Regions from separate parts of the Streptomyces sp. NPDC007346 genome, predicted to be linked through region 3. Evidence: riboswitches for the same ligand, from Rfam matches in the RefSeq annotation. Region 3 holds a riboswitch; each other region holds the start of a gene.
What was found. A riboswitch is a leader RNA that binds a small molecule or an ion and turns the genes downstream of it on or off. The one in region 3 is predicted to bind cobalamin.
Positions count from the first base shown of each region.

Region 1 (6,577 bases), on a different contig from region 3:
GTTCCGGCCGGTCAGGCAGAGGTCCATCGCCTTGGCCTTGCCGACCGCCCGGGTCAGCCGCTGGGAGCCGCCGATGCCGGGGATCACCCCGAGCCGGATCTCCGGCTGCCCGAAGACGGCCGTGTCCGAGGCGATCACCAGATCGCACAGCATGGCCAACTCGCAGCCGCCGCCCAGGGCGTAGCCCCGTACGGCGGCGATCGTCGGCGTACGGAGCTGACCGAGCCGGTCCCAGGCGGTGAACCAGTCGCTGAGGTACATGTCCATGTAGCTCTGCGGCTGCATCTCCTTGATGTCCGCCCCCGCCGCGAACGCCTTCGCCCCGCTGCCGGTGATGACGATGCAGCCGACGTCCGGGTCCCGGTCCAGCGCCTCGGTCGCCTCGACGGTCTCGCGCATGACGTCCAGGCTCAGCGCGTTGAGCGCCTTGGGCCGGTTCAGGGTGAGCAGGGCGGTACGGCCCCGGCGCTCGACCAGGATGGTTTCGTAGGGGCCCGGGGTGGACGCGCTCTCGTTCCCGCCGCTCTTGCCCGAGCCGTTCTCGGTCTCACTGTTCTCGCTCACGTGGTGGCGCCCTTCTGCGTATCGGTGGTGCTCGGTGAAGCCGCCCGGATGGCGCGGACGATTCCCGAGAAGTCCTGGTCCGCCCCGGCGCCCTCGGCGAACCGTGCGTACAACTCGGCCGCACGCAGACCCAGTTCGGCATCGATGCCGCCCGCGCGCAGGGCGTTGGCGGCCAGGGAGAGGTCCTTCGCCATCAGCGGTGCGGCGAAGCCGGGGCGGTAGTCGCGGTTGGCCGGGCTGGTGGGGACCGGGCCGGGGACGGGGCAGTTGACGGTGAGCGCCCAGCACTGGCCGGAGGCCGCCGACGCCACGTCGTACAGGGCCTGGTCGGAGAGGCCGAGGCTCTCGGCGAGCACGAACGCCTCGCTGACGGCGATCATGGAGACGCCGAGGATCATGTTGTTGCAGATCTTCGCCGCCTGCCCGGCACCGCCCGCCCCGCAGTGCACCGCCTTTTTGCCCATCACGGACAGCAGCGGCTCGGCCCGCGCGAACGCGGACTCCTCGCCCCCGGCCATGAAGGTCAGCGTGCCCGCCTCCGCGCCCACCACCCCGCCGGAGACCGGGGCGTCCAGCGAGCGGTGACCGGCCGCCGCGGCCGCCGCGTGGGCGGCGCGGGAGTCGGCCACGTCGATGGTCGAGCAGTCGACGAACAGGGTCCCCGGGCGGGCCGCCGCGAGCAGCCCCTGCTCCCCGTAGAGCGAGAGGACATGGCGTCCGGCGGGCAGCATGGTGATCACCACATCGGCCACCGCGGCGGCGTCGGCGGCGGACCCCGCCCGCTCCACCCCGCTCGCCACGGCGGTCGCCAGACAGGTTTCCACCAGGTCGTGGCCGAGCACCCGGTGCCCGGCCCGCACCAGGTTGGCGGCCATCGGGCCGCCCATGTGGCCCAGGCCGATGAACGCGACGGTCGTGGTGGTGGTCACCAGGGCACCTCCTGCGGTGAGTCGTCCGCGGCGAGGGAGAGCCCCTCGTCGCCGGTCGGAGCGAAGTAGCGGGCCACGTCCGCGTCGGTGACCTCCACGAGCGTGCCGGGCGACCAACGAGGTGTCCGGTCCTTGTCGATCACCTGGGCCCGGATGCCCTCCACCAGGTCGGGGGAGGCCAGGGCCGCGTACGAGACGCGGTACTCCTGCTCCAGCACCCGCTCCAGCGGACCGAGTTCGCGCGCCCGGCGGAGCGCGGCGAGGGTGACCTTGAGCGCGGTGGGCGAGCGCCCGAGGATCGCCTCGGCCGCCTCACCGGCCGCCGGGGCGCCGGAGGCGAGCAGCCGCTCCACGATCTCCTCGACCGTGTCGGCCGCGTAACAGTGGTCGATCCAGGCGCGGTCGGCCTCCAGTACCCCCGCAGGCGGCTCCTGGACGTGGCGGCCCAGCACGGAGGCCGGCGGCTCGGTCCGCAGCCCGGCGAGGAACGCGGGCAGGTCGTCCACCGGTACGAAGTGGTCGGCCAGCCCGCACAGCAGGGCGTCCCGGGCCCCCACCACCGCACCCGTCAGAGCGAGATGGGTGCCCAGCTCGCCGGGGGCCAGCGCCAGCAGATACGTGCCGCCGACATCCGGCACGAAACCGATCCCGGTCTCCGGCATGGCCACCTTGGACCGCTCGGTGACGATCCGGACACTGCCGTGCGCCGAGACGCCGACTCCGCCGCCCATCACGATGCCGTCCATGACCGCCACGTACGGCTTCGGATAGCGGGCGATCGCGGCGTTGAGCCGGTACTCGTCGCGCCAGAACGCGGCCGACGCCCTGCCGCCCGCGCGGGCGTCCTCGTAGATGGACCGGATGTCGCCGCCCGCGCACAGGCCGCGCTCCCCGGCCCCGGTGATGACGACGGCTCCCACCTCGGGGTCGTGCTCCCACCGCTCCAGGGCCGCCGCGATCGTCTCCACCATCGGGTGGGTGAGGGCGTTGAGCGCCCTCGGCCGGTTCAGGGTCAGCACCCCCGTACGCCCCTCGGTGCGGGCGAGCACGAGCTCCTCGCTCATCGCAGGGCTCCCGTCAGGCTCCGGGCCACAATCACGCGCATGATCTCGTTGGTCCCTTCCAGGATCTGGTGGACCCGCAGGTCCCGCACGATCTTCTCGATGCCGTACTCGGCCAGATAGCCGTAGCCGCCGTGGAGTTGGAGCGCCCGGTCCGCCACCGAGTAGCCGGTGTCGGTGGCGAAGCGCTTGGCCATCGCGCACAACTCCGGTGCCCCGCCCACCTTCCGGTCCAGCGCCTCGGCGGCCTGCCGCAACAGGGCGCGGGCGGCGGCCAGTTCGGTCGCCATGTCGGCCAGCCGGAACTGGAGCGCCTGGGAGTCCAGCAGCCGGCCGCCGAACGCCTCCCGGTCCGCGAGATGGGCCAGGGAACGGTCCAGCGCGCTCTGCGCCCCGCCCAACGAGCAGGCGGCGATGCCGAGCCGGCCGCCGTTGAGACCGTTCATCGCGATGCGGAAGCCCTCGCCCTCGGCGCCCAGGAGCCGGTCGGCCGGGACGCGGACCCCGTCCAGCACGACCTGCCGGGTGGGCTGCGCGTTCCACCCCATCTTCTTCTCGTTGGCCCCGAACGAGAGTCCCGCATCGTCCCGTTCGACGAGGAACGCGGAGATCCCGCCGGGCCCGTCCTCGCCGGTGCGGGCCAGCACGATGTAGAGGTGCGTGGCGCCCGCCCCGGAGATGAACTGCTTGGTGCCCGTCAGGACGTAGTGGTCGCCGTCGCGCACCGCACGGGTGCGCAGCGCGGCGGCGTCGGAGCCGGCGCCCGGTTCGGTCAGGCAGTAACTGCCCAGCTGCTCCATGGTGCAGAGCTCCGGCAGGTACCGGACGCGCTGGTCCTCGGAGCCGTACCGGTCGACCATCCAGGCGACCATGTTGTGGATGGAGAGATAGGCCGCCACGGACGGGCAGCCGGTGGCCAGGGCCTCGAAGACGAGGACCCCGTCCGAGCGGGACAGCTCCGAGCCGCCCACATCCTCCCGTACGTACACGCCTCCCAGGCCGAGCCCCGCCGCCTTCCGCAGGACGTCGACGGGGAAGTGCTTGTCCTGGTCCCAGGCCACGGCGTGCGGGGTCAGGTGCTCCTGGGCGAAGTCGAGTGTCGTCTCGACGACCGCGAGCTGGTCGTCGCTGAGCAGGGTGGTCACGGCGGTCACCCCATGGTCGGAATCGTGAAGCTCGCGCCGTCCCGGATCCCGGAGGCGGGCCAGCGCGAAGTGACGGTCTTGGTACGGGTGTAGAAGCGGATGGCGTCCGGTCCGTGCTGGTTGAGGTCGCCGAAGCCGGACCGCTTCCAGCCGCCGAAGGTGTGGTACGCCACCGGGACCGGGATCGGCACGTTGACGCCGACCATGCCGGTGTCGACCCGCCGGGTGAAGTCGCGCGCGATGTCGCCGTCCCGGGTGAAGAGGGCGACGCCGTTGCCGTACGGGTGCTCCGAGGGCAGCCGCAGCGCCTCCTCGTAGTCCGCCGCGCGGACCACACAGACGACCGGGCCGAAGATCTCCTCCTGGTAGACCCGCATGTCCGGGGTGACCCGGTCGAAGAGCGTGGCGCCCGCGAAGAACCCCTCCTCATGGCCCTCCAGCGTGAAGTCCCGCCCGTCGACGACCAGTTCGGCACCCTCCTCGACGCCGAGGTCGACATAGCCGCGCACCCGGTCCACCGCGTCGCGCCCCACCAGCGGCCCGAAGTCGGCGTCGGGGTCGTCCGAGCGGCCGATCCGCAGCTCGGCGATCCGCTCGGTGAGCTTGGCCACCAGCGCGTCGGCGGTGTCCTCACCGACCGGGACGGCGACCGAGATCGCCATGCACCGCTCACCCGCCGAGCCGTAACCGGCGCCGATCAGCGCGTCCACCGCCTGGTCCAGGTCGGCGTCCGGCATCACGATCATGTGGTTCTTCGCCCCGCCGAAACACTGCGCCCGCTTGCCGTGGGCGGCGGCCGTGGCGTAGATGTGCGCGGCGATCGGCGTCGAGCCGACGAAGCCGAGCGCCTTGACGCGCGGGTCCTCCAGCAGGGTGTCCACGGCCTCCTTGCCGCCGTTGACGACATTGAGGACCCCGGGCGGCAGCCCCGCCTCCAGGAAGAGTTCGGCCAGCCGCAGCGGCACCGACGGGTCCCGCTCCGAGGGCTTGAGGATGAAGGCGTTTCCGCAGGCCAGAGCGGGTGCGGCCTTCCACAGGGGGATCATCGCCGGGAAGTTGAACGGGGTGATGCCCGCCACCACTCCCAGCGGCCGGCGCAGCGAGTGGACGTCGATCCCGGAGCCCGCGTTGTCGCTGAACTCGCCCTTCAGCAGGTGCGGGACACCGGCGGCGAACTCCACCACGTCCAGCCCGCGCGCGATGTCGCCGTGCGCGTCGGCCACGGTCTTGCCGTGCTCGGAGGAGAGCAGCCGGGCCAGGGAGTCCTTCTCCTTCTCGACCAGCTGGAGGAAGCGCAGCAGGACGCGGGCCCGGCGCTGCGGGTTCCACTCGCCCCATTCGAGCTGGGCCTCGGCGGCGTCGGCGATGGCCGCCTCGGTCTCGGACCGGCCGGCCAGCGGCACCCGGGCCTGGATGCGGCCGGTGTTGGGGTCGTAGACGTCGCCGTAGGTGCCCGAGGTGCCGGGTGTGTGCTTGCCGCCGATGAAATGGGTGAGTTCGCGGACCATGGAAGCCTGCTCTCGTCGGTGAGATCGTCAGGAGAGAACCGGGGATGGCGCACAGCTCCCACCGGCACACGCACCGGTCGGGTGCGCGTGGTCGCGGAAGGGCCTGCCGTCGGGGACGCGAAGGGCGGGGGCCGTCAGGGGGCGGGGAGAACCGCTCGCCGGGACGGGCCTGCGGGGCCGTGGGTGCGGACCGGTGCCATGCGTGTCTGCTCCATCCTCGTGGAAACACGGAACATCCCGCGGCCGGTATCCTGACTCCCGGATCAGCGCGCGTCCTCATGCCTTCCCGACGGCGCCTGCACCGTCAGTGGCGTGTCCTGCGAGGACGAACTCCCCGGTCACAGTGGCGGGACCGCGCCGGATTCGCACCGGCTTCCCTGACACCACGGGCCTTGAGGGTGCCCGGCTCCACGCCGGCCACCCCGCTGCTCACGAACATATAGTTGGACGTCCTAGTAAGTCCACCCCACCTCGCCCCCGGCGCGATTCCCGGCACCGCTCCTGGCATGATCGGCCGACATGAGCGACGCACCACGCCACATCCTCGTCATCGGCATGGGAGCCGGCGACCCCGACCACCTGACCCTCGCCGCGGTGAAGGCGATGCGCAGGGCGCAGGTCTTCTTCGTGCTCGGCAAGGGCCGGGAGAAGGAGTCCCTGACCCGGCTGCGGCGCGACATCCTGGCCGAGCACCTCACCGGCCCCTACCGGGTCGTGGAGGCCGAGGACCCCTGGCGGGACCGCACCCAGGGCGACCGGGGGCGCTACACGTCGGCGGTGCACGACTGGCGCCACCGCCGCGCCGACATCTGCGAACGCCTGATCACCGAGGAGCTGGCGCCGGGGGAGTGCGGGGCCTTCCTGGTGTGGGGCGACCCGTCCCTGTACGACAGCACGCTGGCGATCCTGGAGGACATCCGGGCCCGGGGCACGGTGGAATTCGGCCATGAGGTGGTCCCCGGGATCAGCAGCGTCTCCGCGCTCGCCGCCCGCCACCGCACCTCCCTCAACCAGGTCGGCCGCCCCGTCCACATCACCCCCGGCAGGCGGCTCGCCGAGGGGTTCCCGGACGACGACGGCGACATCGTGGTGATGCTCGACGGCCACGAGACCTTCACCCATCTGACGGGCAGGGGGCTGTGGATCTACTGGGGTGCCTACATCGGCACCCCGGACGAGCTCCTGGTCTCCGGACCGCTCGACGAGGTCGCCGAGCGGATCGGCCGGGTGCGCGCCGAGGCCCGCGAACGGCACGGCTGGATCATGGACACGTATCTGCTGCGCCGCCCGGCGGCCGATACGGAGGGCCCGGAGGCCACGGGCGGCGCGGGTCAGTCGAGGTAGTGGGCGCGGCCCCGCTCGTCCATGCC
Region 1 covers NZ_JBEYKR010000021.1:50,308-56,884, reverse strand. Annotated here, with positions in the region: gene AB0917_RS09325 (enoyl-CoA hydratase) at 1-480, opposite strand, end outside; gene mmsB (3-hydroxyisobutyrate dehydrogenase) at 561-1,493, opposite strand; gene AB0917_RS09315 (enoyl-CoA hydratase/isomerase family protein) at 1,490-2,557, opposite strand; gene AB0917_RS09310 (acyl-CoA dehydrogenase family protein) at 2,554-3,708, opposite strand; gene AB0917_RS09305 (CoA-acylating methylmalonate-semialdehyde dehydrogenase) at 3,705-5,207, opposite strand; cobalamin riboswitch at 5,431-5,610, opposite strand; gene cobF (precorrin-6A synthase (deacetylating)) at 5,727-6,551, shown strand; gene AB0917_RS09295 (VOC family protein) at 6,539-6,577, opposite strand, start outside.
Region 1: it holds a riboswitch for cobalamin, as region 3 does, so the genes downstream of both, AB0917_RS09305 (CoA-acylating methylmalonate-semialdehyde dehydrogenase) here and AB0917_RS32555 (ribonucleoside-diphosphate reductase subunit alpha) in region 3, are expected to answer to the same signal.

Region 2 (6,577 bases), on a different contig from region 3:
CCACTGCGTGCTGCCTGCTGCGTGCCGCCTGCCGCCTGCCGTTCAGCGTCGTGGCAGGAACCGTACCGAAGGACGTCCGTCCGGCCCGTCGGGTGTGACGACCGCCCGGACCCCGTAGACGTCCTCGATGAGCTCCTCGGTGATCACCTCGGCCGGGGTGCCGCCGGCGATCACCCGGCCCGCCTTCATCACGGTGATCCGGTCGCAGAACATCGCCGCGAGGTTGAGGTCGTGCAGGGCGATCACGCTGGTGAGGGGCAACTCGGCGACCAGGGCGAGCAGTTCCAGCTGGTGCTGGATGTCCAGGTGGTTGGTGGGCTCGTCCAGGAGGAGTTCGCGGGGCTGCTGGGCCAGGGCGCGGGCGATCTGCACGCGCTGGCGTTCGCCGCCGGACAGGGTGTGCCAGGACTGTGCGGCCCGGTCCGCGAGGCCGGTGCGCCGCAGGGCGTCGGTGACGGCCTCCTCGTCGGTACGGTCCGGGGCGGACCAGGCCCGGCGGTGCGGGATGCGCCCGAGGCGTACGACGTCCAGGACGCTGAGGTCGACCTGGGTGACGGCGTGCTGGTCGACGACGGCGATCCGGCGGGCCACGGTACGGCGGCCGAGGCCGGCGAGCGGGTCGCCGTCCAGGGTGACCACGCCGGTGTCCGGGGCGAGCAGGCCCGCGAGGATCCGCAGCAGGGTGGACTTGCCGGAGCCGTTGGGGCCGAGCAGGCCGACGGTGGCGCCGGGCGGCGGGGTGATGGCCACCCCGTCGAGGATGAGCCGGCCGCCCGCCTCCCGGCCGACCCGCTCGGCGCGCAGCCCTCCGGAACCGTTCAGGGTGTGGCTCATGGCGTGCTCCGGGTGCGGTACAGGACGAGGACGAAGGCGGGTACGCCGATCAGGGCGGTGACGACGCCGACCGGTACCTCCTGCGGGTCCAGGACCGTGCGGGCCAGGGTGTCGACCCAGACGAGGAAGATCGCGCCGGCGAGTGCGGTGACGGGCAGGAGGCGCCGGTGCCCGGAGCCGGTGAGCGCGCGGGCCGCGTGCGGGAGCACCAGGCCGACGAAGCCGATCGCCCCGGCCGAGCTGACGAGTGCCGCGGTCAGCAGGGCGGTGGTGCACAGCAGCACGATCCGGGTGCGGGCGACGTCGACGCCGAGCGCCGCGGCGGCGTCCTGCCCGAAGGCGAAGGCATCGAGCGTACGGGCGTGGGCCAGGCAGACGGTCAGGCAGACGGCGAGGACGGCGGTGCACAGGGCCACCTCGCTCCAGCCGACCCCGCTGAGCGAGCCGAGCAGCCAGAACAGCACCCCGCGGGTCTGCTCGGCGTCGGCGGAGGTCATCACGACGAAGGAGGTCAGGGCGGAGAAGAGCTGCATCGCGGCGACACCGGAGAGCACCACCCGGTCGGTGGTGGAGCCGAGGGTGTGGCTGAGCAGCAGCACCAGGGCGAACGAGCAGATGGCCCCGACGAAGGCCCCGGCCGACAGCGACACCGCTCCCCCGCCGACGCCCAGGACGACCACCACGACCGCCCCGGTGGAGGCCCCGGAGGAGACGCCGAGGACGAACGGGTCGGCGAGCGGGTTGCGCAGCAGGGACTGCATCACCGTGCCGCACACCGCGAGCCCGGCGCCGCACACGGCGGCGAGCAGGGTGCGGGGCATGCGCAGGTTCCAGATGATGCCGTCCCGGATCGGGCTCAGCTCCGAGGTGCCGAAGCCCAGGTGGGAGGCGACGGCGGACCAGACGTCGGGGACGGAGATCCGGGCGGGCCCGATCGTGACGGCGACCGCGACGGAGAGCAGCAGGAGCAGGAGACCGCCGATCCAGAGCAGCGCCGCGAGCGGGCCGCCGCTCCACACCGGGCCCGGCGCCACCCGTGGCGCGGGCGCCTTCGGGTCCACGGCCTCCCGCACCGCCCCCTTGCCGCCGCTCACCCCGTGGGCCCGAAGGTGCGCAGAGCGGCGGCGACGCTCTCCAGGCCCTCGACCGTCCGGATGGTGGGGTTCATGGCCTGGCCGCTGAGCAGCACGTACCGGCGGTTCCTGACGGCGTCCATGGTCCTGGTGACCGGGTTGGACTCCAGGAACTCGATCTTCTTCTCGGCGCTCTCGGCGGTCTGCGTCGTGCGGGTCAGGTCTCCGATGACCAGGACGTCGGGGTTGCGGTCGGCGACGGTCTCCCAGCTGATCTGGGGCCATTCGTCGTGGGTGTCGTCGAAGACGTTCTTCGCGCCGAGCTCCCGGGTGATGACACCGGGGGCGCCGCAGCAGCCCGCGAGGTAGGGGGCCTTGGAGTCGGAGAACCAGTAGAGGAGGGAGGTGTCCGACGCGTCGACGCCGTCGGTGGCCTTCTCCACGCGTGCCTGAAGCTTCTTCACCAGGGCGTCGCCGCGCTCGGGGACGCCGAACACCTGGGACAGTTCGCGGACTTCGGTGTAGACGCTGTCCATGGTGAGGGGTGCGGTACGGGCTCCGTCACCGCCGCCGCTGTTGTCCTTGCCGATGCAGTCGGCGGGCGAGATGTAGGTGGGGACGCCCAGCTTCTCGAACTGTTCGCGGGGGGCGACACCGCCCTTGGCGAGAGTGGAGGCGAAGGAGGCGGTGACGAGGTCGGGCTCCTTGTCGAGGACCTTCTCCGAGGAGGGCCGGTTCTCGGAGATGCGCTCGACGCTCCCGTCGGCCTTCTCCAGGCCCTTCATGACCGGGTCGGTCCAGGTGGCGGTGGCCGCGAGCCGGTCGGCGAGGCCGAGCGAGAGGAGGATCTCCGTCGATCCCTGGTCGACGGAGACGGCTCGCTGGGGCGGCGCCTTCACGGTGACGGTGCGCCCGCAGTTCTCGAGGGTGAGCGGGAAGCCGTCGGCCTGGCCGCCGCCGTCGGCGGACGACGTGGTGGACCCGCCGCCGCAGGCGGTGAGCAGGACGGCGCCCGCCGCGAGCAGGGCGGCGGTGCGTATCGGAGCAGGCGTGGACAGCACGGAGGACCTCGGTGTCTCTGGGCCCAGCCGCGGAGCCCGTCGTACGGTTCCCGTGCCCCGGTGCGGGGCGCGGGTGCCAGCAGGTCTTCGGACTCGGGTTCGTCCGGGCGGGACGCCTTCCCGGAGCACGTCCGTGCTCCAGTGGCCGTGGCCCCGCCCGTCCCCCTCACCGCTGCGCGTCAGTTCCGGTCTCGCACCGGATTCCCTGACCCCGTCGCTGGGGTTCGACTGGCCCCGGCAAGCTATCACGGCTCTTCGTGCAGCTCAGAGCCGGTACGCGGACCGGTCCGCGCGGGCCGGTGCGGCGCGGGATCGTCCCGCCGCACCGGCCCGGCCGCCCCTTTACGGAGCCTCCAGGGCGATCACCGCGTTCTGTCCGCCGAACCCGAAGGAGTGGCTGACGGCCCGCCGTACGGGCAGTTCGCGCGGGATCTTGGTGACGCAGTCGATGGTGAACCCGGGGTCGGGGGCGTCCAGGTTCGCGATCGGCGGGACGATGCCGTGCTGGAGGGTCAGGACGGTCAGCCCCGCCTCGATCGCGCCGGCCGCCCCCATGCAGTGGCCCAGTACGCCCTTGGGGGCGGTGACGGGCGGCCGGTGCGGGTAGGCCCGGCTGATGAGGGCGGCTTCCGTCGCGTCGTTCAGGGGGGTCGAGGTCCCGTGCGCGTTGACGTGGTCGACGTCTTCGGCCCGCCAGCCCGCGTCGGCCAGCGCCGCGTCGACGGCGGCCTGTGCGACCTGCCCGGAGGGGTGCGGGCTGGTGGGGTGGTGGGCGTCGGTCGTGGCGCCGGCGCCGGCCAGCAGCGCCCGGGGGGCCGCTCCCCTGGCACGGGCGTCGGCGGCCCGCTCCAGGACCATGATCGCGGCGCCTTCGCCCATGACGAGTCCGGCCCGGTCGGCGGCGAAGGGGCGGCAGAGGCGGGCGGGGTCCCCGTCCCCCGGTGCCGCCGCGCCCGAGCGGGCGAAGCCGGTCATGGCGATGGGGAAGACGGTCGACTCGGTGGCTCCGGCGATCGCGATGTCGCACCGGCCCAGCGCCAGCATGTCGCGGGCCACGGAGAGGGCGGTCACCCCGGAGGAACAGGCCGTGCACGGTGCCAGGCTGGGGCCCGTGGCCTTCATCTGGATGGCGATCTCGGCCGCGGGCATGCTCGGGATGGTGAGCAGGATGCCCGAGGGCGAGGTGGCCTCGGGGCCGCGCCGCTCCAGGGCGACGGCCTGATCGGTGAGTCCGGCGGATCCTCCGCTGCTGGTGCCGACGACGACGGCGACGCGGGCGCCGTCCCAGCGGGCGGGGTCGAGCCCTGCGTCGGTCACCGCCTCCCGTGCGGCGAGGACGGCGAGCTTCACGTACCGGCCCATGCGGAAGGCGGTGCGGCCGCCCACCGCGTCGTCCAGGTCGATGCCGGAGACCGTGCAGGCGAAGTCGACGGCGCAGCCGTGCAGTTCGGGGACGGTGCGCGCGAAGGACTCCCCGCGGCGGACCCCGTCCCAGGTGGTGTCGGTGGTGTGGCCGGCCGGGGTGATCATCCCCAGGCCGGTGACGGCGATGGCGGGTCGGTTCATCGGGTGTTGCTCACCGGCACCGCACTGCCCGCCGCCTCGCCGCCGACGGCCGCGTCGATGAACGCGGAGATGTCGGCCAGCGTGGCGTCCTTGTAGAGCTTCTCGGAGTCGGCGGTGATGCCCAGGGTCTCCTTGATGATGACGGCGAACTCCGCGACCGCCAGGGAGTCCATCTCCAGGCTGTCCATCGTGGAGTCCGGCAGGATTTCGACTACGGGCACCTTGAACGTCGCGGTCAGCACCTCGGTGATCTTCGGGTGGATGGTCTGGGTCTTCACGGTGTTTCCTCTCATCGGCGGCTCATCGGCAGCTCGTCGGCGACTTGATGAAGGGCGGGTGGTCGAACGCGACCCCACCGCCCGATGTAACTGGATGACGATCCTCCGGTTACGCCTTGGGGCGAACCGATTCGTCTACGCTCACCTGCGGCTTCTCGAACCATCGGGAGAGCATCGATGTGGTTCCCCAGTACGCCAGCAGCACTCCGCGGGTACCGAGCGCCGCCACCTTCTCGCGCAGCGGACGGCGCTTGCTGCCACAGGCGGGCCGGCGGAATCCCGCCGTGCGGCCCCGGTGCCACGGCCCTTCCGGGTCGTCGTAGGCGTCCGCGTAGCCGGGGCCCGCGATCGGCCAGTCCGACATCAGGCGCTCCGGCAGCGCGAACGACTTCACCAGGTCGGGGGCGTGCCGGGCCACGGTCGCGATGAGCCGCTCCACCGCGTCGGGCAGCAAGGTGACCTGTTCGGCGGTCAGCCGTCCGGCCGCCAGCAGGTCACCGCTGTTGCGGGCGACCCACTGGAGGGCGAAGAGCCGGTGGAGTTCGGTCAGGCGCTCGCGGGCCGGCCCCTCGGGCAGGGAGGCCGCGGCCTGCTCGTACGCCTCGCTCGCCTGCCGGTAGCCGTACGCCTCCACCCCGCGCAGCGCGGGACCCGACGCCGCGTTCCACCGGCCGAGCGGGTCGCCGGCCGGGGCGGCCCTCATCCGCTCCCGGGCGCGGTCGAACCAGATGTCCTCCACCGCGGCGAGCAGCCGGCCCAGGAAGCGGGGGTCGTCCAGCTCGCCGGGCCGCCCGTCCTCCTCGTCCTCGCGGACCGTGACGCTGAACAGCATCTCGGCGGCGGCCTTGGCGTGTACGGCGAGGTTGTCGCCCTCGGCGGTGATCGCGCCTTCGATGCCGGTGAACAGCTCGGTCATGCCGTTGTTCTCCAGCAGCCCCTGCGCCCCGCACCGCTCCCGGCACTCGACGATGACGCCGCGCGCCTGCCAGGTGATCCACCCCTTGGCGACGGCGACCAGGCGCTCCGCCTCGTTCCGGTCGGGTTCGGGGGCGGACTCCCAGCGGTCCAGCGCCCTGCGGTGCAGCAGGCTCATGGCGAAGACGGTGGCCATCGCCCCGGCCAGCGGGCCGTGGTGGGAGCGGTGCTCGTAGACCGGCATCCGCTGGGGGGCCCGCGGCCCGGAGACCAGCCGGTGGCCCGCGTAGCGGACGGCGATGGCGAGGCTGACCCGGGCGGAGCCGACCGCGCAGGCGCTCATCGAGAGCTTGCCGGGGGTGACCCGCCCGATGGAGAGCAGGAACCGCCTGCGCTTGCTGGCCAGTTCGCTGGTGAACCGCCCGTCCTGACCGACCCGCCCCTGGTCCCCCGCGAGCAGTGCCTCGCGCGGGACGAAGTACCGGTCGAAGGAGGTCAGGCAGTGGTCGACCGGGGAGCCCATCCGGGCGGGCAGCCGCCGTACCCGTACGCCGGGCAGGGCGCTGACCTCGTCGGTGAGCGGGGCGAGGAAGAGGAAGACCCCGTGGTCCGTGCCGTCGGCGACGAGCCGGGCGGCCACCACGCCGGTCTTGGGGCCCCCGGCGGGGCTGGTGTTGGGCATGAACTTCTGGGCTCCGGCGTGCGGGGTGTGCAGGACGAAGCCGTCGCGTTCGGGGTCGTACGTCGCGGTGGTCTCGACGGCCGCCGCGTCGTTGCCGTGCGCCACCTCCGTACAGAGGAAGGTGCCGATGGACCGCAGCTCCAGGAAGTCCGAGAGGTCGCGCGGTGT
Region 2 covers NZ_JBEYKR010000081.1:24,378-30,954, reverse strand. Annotated here, with positions in the region: gene AB0917_RS21150 (ABC transporter ATP-binding protein) at 43-834, opposite strand; gene AB0917_RS21145 (iron chelate uptake ABC transporter family permease subunit) at 831-1,853, opposite strand; gene AB0917_RS21140 (ABC transporter substrate-binding protein) at 1,925-2,968, opposite strand; cobalamin riboswitch at 3,029-3,216, opposite strand; gene AB0917_RS21135 (beta-ketoacyl-[acyl-carrier-protein] synthase family protein) at 3,311-4,534, opposite strand; gene AB0917_RS21130 (acyl carrier protein) at 4,531-4,812, opposite strand; gene AB0917_RS21125 (acyl-CoA dehydrogenase) at 4,922-6,577, opposite strand, start outside.
Region 2: it holds a riboswitch for cobalamin, as region 3 does, so the genes downstream of both, AB0917_RS21140 (ABC transporter substrate-binding protein) here and AB0917_RS32555 (ribonucleoside-diphosphate reductase subunit alpha) in region 3, are expected to answer to the same signal.

Region 3 (6,577 bases):
GCATCCTGCGGCCCGGCAAGGTCAGCGAGGTCTCCGTCATCGGCGTCGCGCTGCTGCTGCTCGCGATCGTCGCGGGCGGCTGGGTGGCCGAGTCGTCGTGGGCGGACTTCTTCACGCTGGAGCCGGGCACGCTGGTCATCTGGATGATCGTGTACGGGTTCCTCGCCTCCGTGCTCCCCGTCTGGCTGCTGCTGGCCCCGCGCGACTACCTCTCCACCTTCATGAAGGTCGGCACGATCGGGCTGCTGGCCCTGGGCGTGGTCGTCGCGCTGCCGACCCTGAAGATGCCCGCCGTCACCGACTTCGCCACCAGCGGCTCGGGCCCGGTCTTCGCCGGCTCGATGTTCCCGTTCGTCTTCATCACCATCGCCTGCGGCGCGCTCTCCGGCTTCCACTCCCTGGTCTCCTCCGGCACCACGCCGAAGATGGTCCAGAAGGAGACGCAGATCCGGATGATCGGCTACGGCGCCATGCTGGTCGAGTCGTTCGTGGCGATCATGGCGATGATCGCCGCCTGCATCATCGACCCCGGTCTGTACTTCGCCATCAACGCGCCCGTCGGCGTGATCGGCGACAGCGTCCAGTCCGCCTCCCAGGCCGTGGCCAACTTCGGGTTCACCATCACCCCGGACGCCCTGGCCCAGGCCGCCAAGGACGTCGAGGAGGCGAGCCTGCTCTCCCGGACCGGTGGCGCGCCCACGTTCGCGCTCGGCATGGCGGAGATCTTCTCCGCGGTGATCGGCGGGACCGCGATGAAGGCGTTCTGGTACCACTTCGCCATCATGTTCGAGGCGCTCTTCATCCTCACCACCGTGGACGCCGGCACCCGCGTCGGGCGCTTCATGCTCCAGGACATGCTGGGCAACGCCTACAAGCCGTTCCGCGAGGTCAGCTGGAAGCCGGGCGTCTGGTTCGCCAGCGCCGTCGTGGTCGGCGGCTGGGGCTACTTCCTCTGGGTCGGCGTGCACGACCCGCTGGGCGGCATCAACCAGCTCTTCCCGCTCTTCGGCATCGCCAACCAGCTGCTGGCCGCCGTCGCCCTGGCCGTCTGCACCACCCTGCTCGTCAAGTCCGGCCGCCTGAAGTGGGCGTGGGTCACCGCGGTCCCGCTCGCCTGGGACGTGGCGGTCACCCTCACCGCGAGCTGGCAAAAGATCTTCTCCTCGGACGTGAAGGTCGGCTTCTTCGCCCAGCGCGACAAGTACCAGGCGGGCATCGACGCGGGCGAGGTGCTGGCTCCCGCCAAGAACATGGACGAGATGCGGACCGTCGTCACCAACTCCACCGTCGACGGGGTGCTGTGCGCGCTCTTCGCGGTCCTCATCATCGTGGTGCTCGTGGACGCCGGCCGGGTCTGCTTCAACGCCATCCGCGACCCGGAGAGCGTCCGGCTCCACGAGACGCCGTACGTCGAGTCCAGGCTCGTCGCCCCGGCCTCGCTCATCGCGACCAAGGAGGAGAAGGCCGAACTGGCCGCCGCGGGCGTCGGCCCCGAGGGCGGCATCCGCAAGGAGACGGCGGGAACGGGGGACCGGACATGACGGTCGAGGACGTACGGCGGGTGGCGGGACGCATCCGCTGGTACGTCCGGGAGCTGACCGGCGAAGCCACGTACGACCGCTACGTGGCCCACGCCAGGTCCCACGATCCGGACACCCCGGTCATGACCCGCCGCGCCTTCGAACGCAGCCGCACGGACGCCCGTGAGGCGGACCCCCGCGAGGGCTTCCGCTGCTGCTGACCGCCGTCGGCCGATCGGGGCCGTCGCACCCCTCCCAGGGGCGCGGCGGCCCCTTTTCGCGCCCGTGGGCGAGTCCGGCCGCCGCTCGATTTCCCGGTGCGCGGACTCCTGACCGTACGAAAGGATGTGCCCATGACATCGCGCTGCCGGTCGCCCCGGCTCCGGCCCCTCCTCCCGACCGTGACACTGGCCCTGGCCCTGGCCCTGGCGGCGGTGACGGGCTGCGGCAGTGTCCCGGCGCCCGGCTCGGAGTCGGCGGCGGACCGGAGCTCCTCGGCCGAACCGGCGCCCGACCGGGCGGAGCTGGAGGCGCGGGCGAGCGCCGCGCAGCTCGTCACGGAGCATGTGTGGGTGACCGAGGCCGCGGGCTACGCCTTGGCGCGCCAGTCGGTCGGGGTGCTCGGTGACGACGGGTTCGGCAGCTCCTACACCGCGCCGGACGGCGGGATGCTCCAGCTGTCGGTGGAGCGCCGCCCGCACGCCGTGGCCGACTGTACGGACGGCTCCGCACCCGCCGGCGGTCAGGAGCCCCTGGTGACGTGCGAGCGGGACGGCGAACACTGGTACCGGGCCACGGAGTCGGGCCACGCGTACGCCCAGGAACAGGGCGACCTCGTGATCACGGTGAGCGGGGCGCGCGAGGTGGACCGGACGACGCTGCGGTCGGCGGCGCGGGCCGCCCATCGCGCCGACGACCACGAGCTGGACCGGGTGCTGCCGCCCGCCGGGGACGGCTCCGGACAGCAGCCCGTCGAGCGCGGCGACCTGCCGCCGGTGGGCGACGGCGCCCCGAACAACGAAGTGGGAGCGAGTGGCTGATGGATCTGACGATCAGAGTGGCGGAGCCCGGCGAGTACGCCGTACTCGGCGAGATCATCGCCGAGGCCTATCTCGGCGATGATCTGCTGGACGGCCCGCAGGACCCGTATCTGCTCAAACTGCGGGCGGTGGAGCAGCGGGCGGCCGAGGCGGAGGTGCTCGTGGCGCTCGACGCGGACGGGGTGGTGCTCGGTGGTGTGACGTATGCCGCCCCCGGCACTCCGTGGCGCGATATCTCCGCTCCGGACGAGGCCGAGTTCCGGATGCTGGCCGTGGCCCGTGCGGGGCGCGGACGGGGTGTGGGAGAGGCTCTCGTACGGGCGTGCGTCGAGCGGGCCCGGTCCGCCGAAGGCGTCCGGGGGCTGGTGCTGTCGACGCAGCCGGCCATGCTCCCAGCCCATAGGATCTACCGTCGGCTCGGCTTTCTGCGGACCCCTGAGCGGGACTGGGAGCCGGTGCCGGGCCTGCGCCTCATGACCTTCCGGCTGGGGCTGGAGGCGGCCTCCTGAGGGGCGTATTAAATCGACGCGACACAACATGTGGGGGCCGCAGCATCTGGCGCCCCCCACATGTATGCTCGACCTCGCTGTCGCCGCAGGGGAATCCGGTGTGAATCCGGAACTGTCCCGCAACGGTGTGATCAGTGTGCTTTTGCACACCTGAAGTCCGATGACCTGCCGACAGCGCGTCCGGCTCGACCGAACCGGACGCCAGACGTCCGGGCCTCGCGGATGGGCCGGTGGACGCCGTGAGCAGTGCTGCCCTCCGGGGCATCGTGCTGCCTGGCTCCCCGCTCGCCGCCGGCCCCCAGCCGAGCGAGGGAAAGCCCAGTGACCATCGCGCCCGCCGATCCGGTTTCAGCCACCGGAATCGCCGCCTCCACCACGTCCGGTGACCACGCGAACGACGGACCCGGGACCGCCCTGCTGCGGACCCTGACCGACCTCACCGTCGATCTGCCCGACACCGACCCCGGACGGGTCGCCGCCTCCGCGCTGCGCGGGCGCAACGCCCGCTCCGACGAGGCCGAGCTGCGCTCGCTGGCCACCGAGGCGGCCGCGGGGCTGATCTCCGAGGACCCCGCGTACTCCCGGCTCGCCGCCCGGCTGCTGACCCGCACGATCGCCGACGAGGCCGCGGGCCAGGGCGCGACGCACTTCTCCGCCTCGGTCGCGGTCGGCCACCGCGAGGGGCTGATCGCCGACCGCACCGCCGCGTTCGTGGCGCTCCACGCGAAGGCGCTCGACGCACTCGTCGACCGGGCCACCGCCGACGGCGCCGACGACCGCTTCGGCTACTTCGGCCTCCGTACACTGCACAGCCGCTACCTGCTGCGCCACCCGCTCACCCGCCAGGTCATCGAGACCCCGCAGCACTTCATGCTGCGTGTGGCCGCGGGGCTGGCCGAGGACGACTCGGTGCGGGCGCTGGACGAGGTCGCCGCGCTGTACGGGCTGATGAGCCGGCTGGACTACCTCCCCTCCTCCCCCACGCTCTTCAACTCCGGCACCCGGCACCCGCAGATGTCCTCCTGCTATCTGCTGGACTCCCCCAAGGACGAGCTGGACTCGATCTACGACCGCTACCACCAGGTGGCGCGCCTGTCGAAGCACGCGGGCGGCATCGGCCTCTCCTACTCCCGTATCCGCGCCCGGGGTTCGCTGATCCGGGGCACCAACGGGCACTCCAACGGCATCGTGCCGTTCCTCAAGACGCTGGACGCCTCCGTCGCGGCGGTGAACCAGGGCGGCCGCCGCAAGGGTGCCGCGGCGGTCTACCTGGAGACCTGGCACGCGGACATCGAGGAGTTCCTGGAGCTGCGCGACAACACCGGTGAGGACCAGCGCCGTACGCACAACCTGAACCTGGCGCACTGGATCCCGGACGAGTTCATGCGCCGGGTCGACGCGGACACCGACTGGTCGCTGTTCTCCCCCGCCGAGGTCCCCGAGCTGGTCGACCTGTGGGGCGACGCGTTCGACGCCGCCTACCGCGCGGCCGAGGCCAAGGGCCTGGCCCGCAAGACGATTCCGGCGCGTGAGCTGTACGGCCGGATGATGCGGACCCTCGCACAGACCGGCCAGGGCTGGATGACGTTCAAGGACGCCTCCAACCGGACCGCCAACCAGACCGCCGAGCCGGGCCGGGTCGTTCACTCCTCGAACCTGTGCACGGAGATCCTGGAGGTCACCGACGACGGCGAGACGGCCGTCTGCAACCTGGGCTCGGTCAACCTGGGCGCGTTCGTCGCGAACGGCTCGATCGACTGGGAGCGGCTGGACGCCACGGTCCGCACCGCGGTCACCTTCCTCGACCGGGTCGTCGACATCAACTTCTACCCGACCGAGCAGGCCGGGCGCTCCAACTCCCGCTGGCGGCCGGTGGGCCTGGGCGCGATGGGCCTCCAGGACGTCTTCTTCCAGCTACGCCTGCCCTTCGACTCCCCGCAGGCCCGCGCGCTCTCCACGCGGATCGCCGAGCGGATCATGCTCGCCGCGTACGAGGCCTCCTGCGACCTGGCCGAGCGGTCGGGCCCGCTGCCCGCCTGGTCCGAGACCCGGGCCGCGCGCGGTGTGCTGCACCCCGACCACTACGACACCGAGCTGAACTGGCCGGAGCGCTGGGACGCCCTGCGCGCCCGGATCGCGAAGAGCGGCATGCGCAACTCGCTGCTGCTCGCCATCGCGCCGACCGCCACGATCGCCTCGATCGCCGGTGTGTACGAGTGCATCGAGCCGCAGGTCTCCAACCTGTTCAAGCGCGAGACGCTCAGCGGTGAGTTCCTCCAGGTCAACGCCTACCTGGTGGACGAGCTGAAGAAGCTCGGCGTGTGGGACGCCCGCACCCGTGAGGCGCTGCGCGAGGCGAGCGGCTCGGTGCAGGGCTTCGCCTGGATCCCCGAGGACGTGCGGGCGCTGTACCGCACGGCGTGGGAGATCCCGCAGCGCGGCCTGATCGACATGGCGGCGGCCCGTACGCCGTTCCTCGACCAGAGCCAGTCGCTCAACCTCTTCCTGGAGACGCCGACGATCGGCAAGCTCTCCTCGATGTACGCGTACGCCTGGAAGCAGGGGCTGAAGACGACGTACTACCTGCGTTCGCGCCCGGCGACCCGGATCGCCCGTGCCGCCTCCGGTCAGGCGTCGGCCGCCGCCCCCATTCCCGTACAGCAGGCCTCGGCGCCCGACGCGGACGCCATCGCCTGCTCCCTTGAGAACCCCGAGTCCTGCGAGGCATGCCAGTAATGAGCACCAACGACACCAAGAACCTGCTCGACCCGGGCTTCGAGCTGACCCTGCGCCCCATGCGCTACCCGGACTTCTACGAGCGCTACCGGGACGCGATCAAGAACACCTGGACCGTGGAGGAGGTCGACCTCCACTCGGACGTCGCCGACCTCGCCAAGCTGTCGCCGGGTGAGCAGCACATGATCGGCCGGCTGGTGGCGTTCTTCGCGACCGGTGACTCGATCGTCTCGAACAACCTCGTGCTGACGCTGTACAAGCACATCAACTCCCCCGAGGCGCGGCTGTACCTGTCGCGGCAGCTCTTCGAGGAGGCCGTGCACGTCCAGTTCTACCTGACGCTGCTGGACACCTACCTGCCCGACCCGGACGACCGGGCGGCGGCGTTCGACGCGGTCGAGGAGATCCCCTCGATCCGTGAGAAGGCCCAGTTCTGCTTCAAGTGGATGGACTCGGTCGAGACGATCGACCGGCTGGAGACGAAGGCCGACCGCCGCCGCTTCCTGCTGAACCTGATCTGCTTCGCGGCCTGCATCGAGGGGCTGTTCTTCTACGGCGCCTTCGCGTACGTGTACTGGTTCCGCTCGCGCGGTCTGCTGCACGGCCTCGCCACGGGCACCAACTGGGTGTTCCGCGACGAGACGATGCACATGAACTTCGCGTTCGAGGTCGTGGACACCGTCCGCAAGGAGGAGCCGGAGCTCTTCGACGACGCGCTCGAGCAGCAGGTCACCGACATGCTGAAGGAAGCCGTCGAGGCGGAGCTCCAGTT
Region 3 covers NZ_JBEYKR010000223.1:947-7,523, forward strand. Annotated here, with positions in the region: gene AB0917_RS32535 (carbon starvation CstA family protein) at 1-1,541, shown strand, start outside; gene AB0917_RS32540 (YbdD/YjiX family protein) at 1,538-1,741, shown strand; gene AB0917_RS32545 (hypothetical protein) at 1,874-2,560, shown strand; gene AB0917_RS32550 (GNAT family N-acetyltransferase) at 2,560-3,069, shown strand; cobalamin riboswitch at 3,117-3,257, shown strand; gene AB0917_RS32555 (ribonucleoside-diphosphate reductase subunit alpha) at 3,391-5,805, shown strand; gene AB0917_RS32560 (ribonucleotide-diphosphate reductase subunit beta) at 5,805-6,577, shown strand, end outside.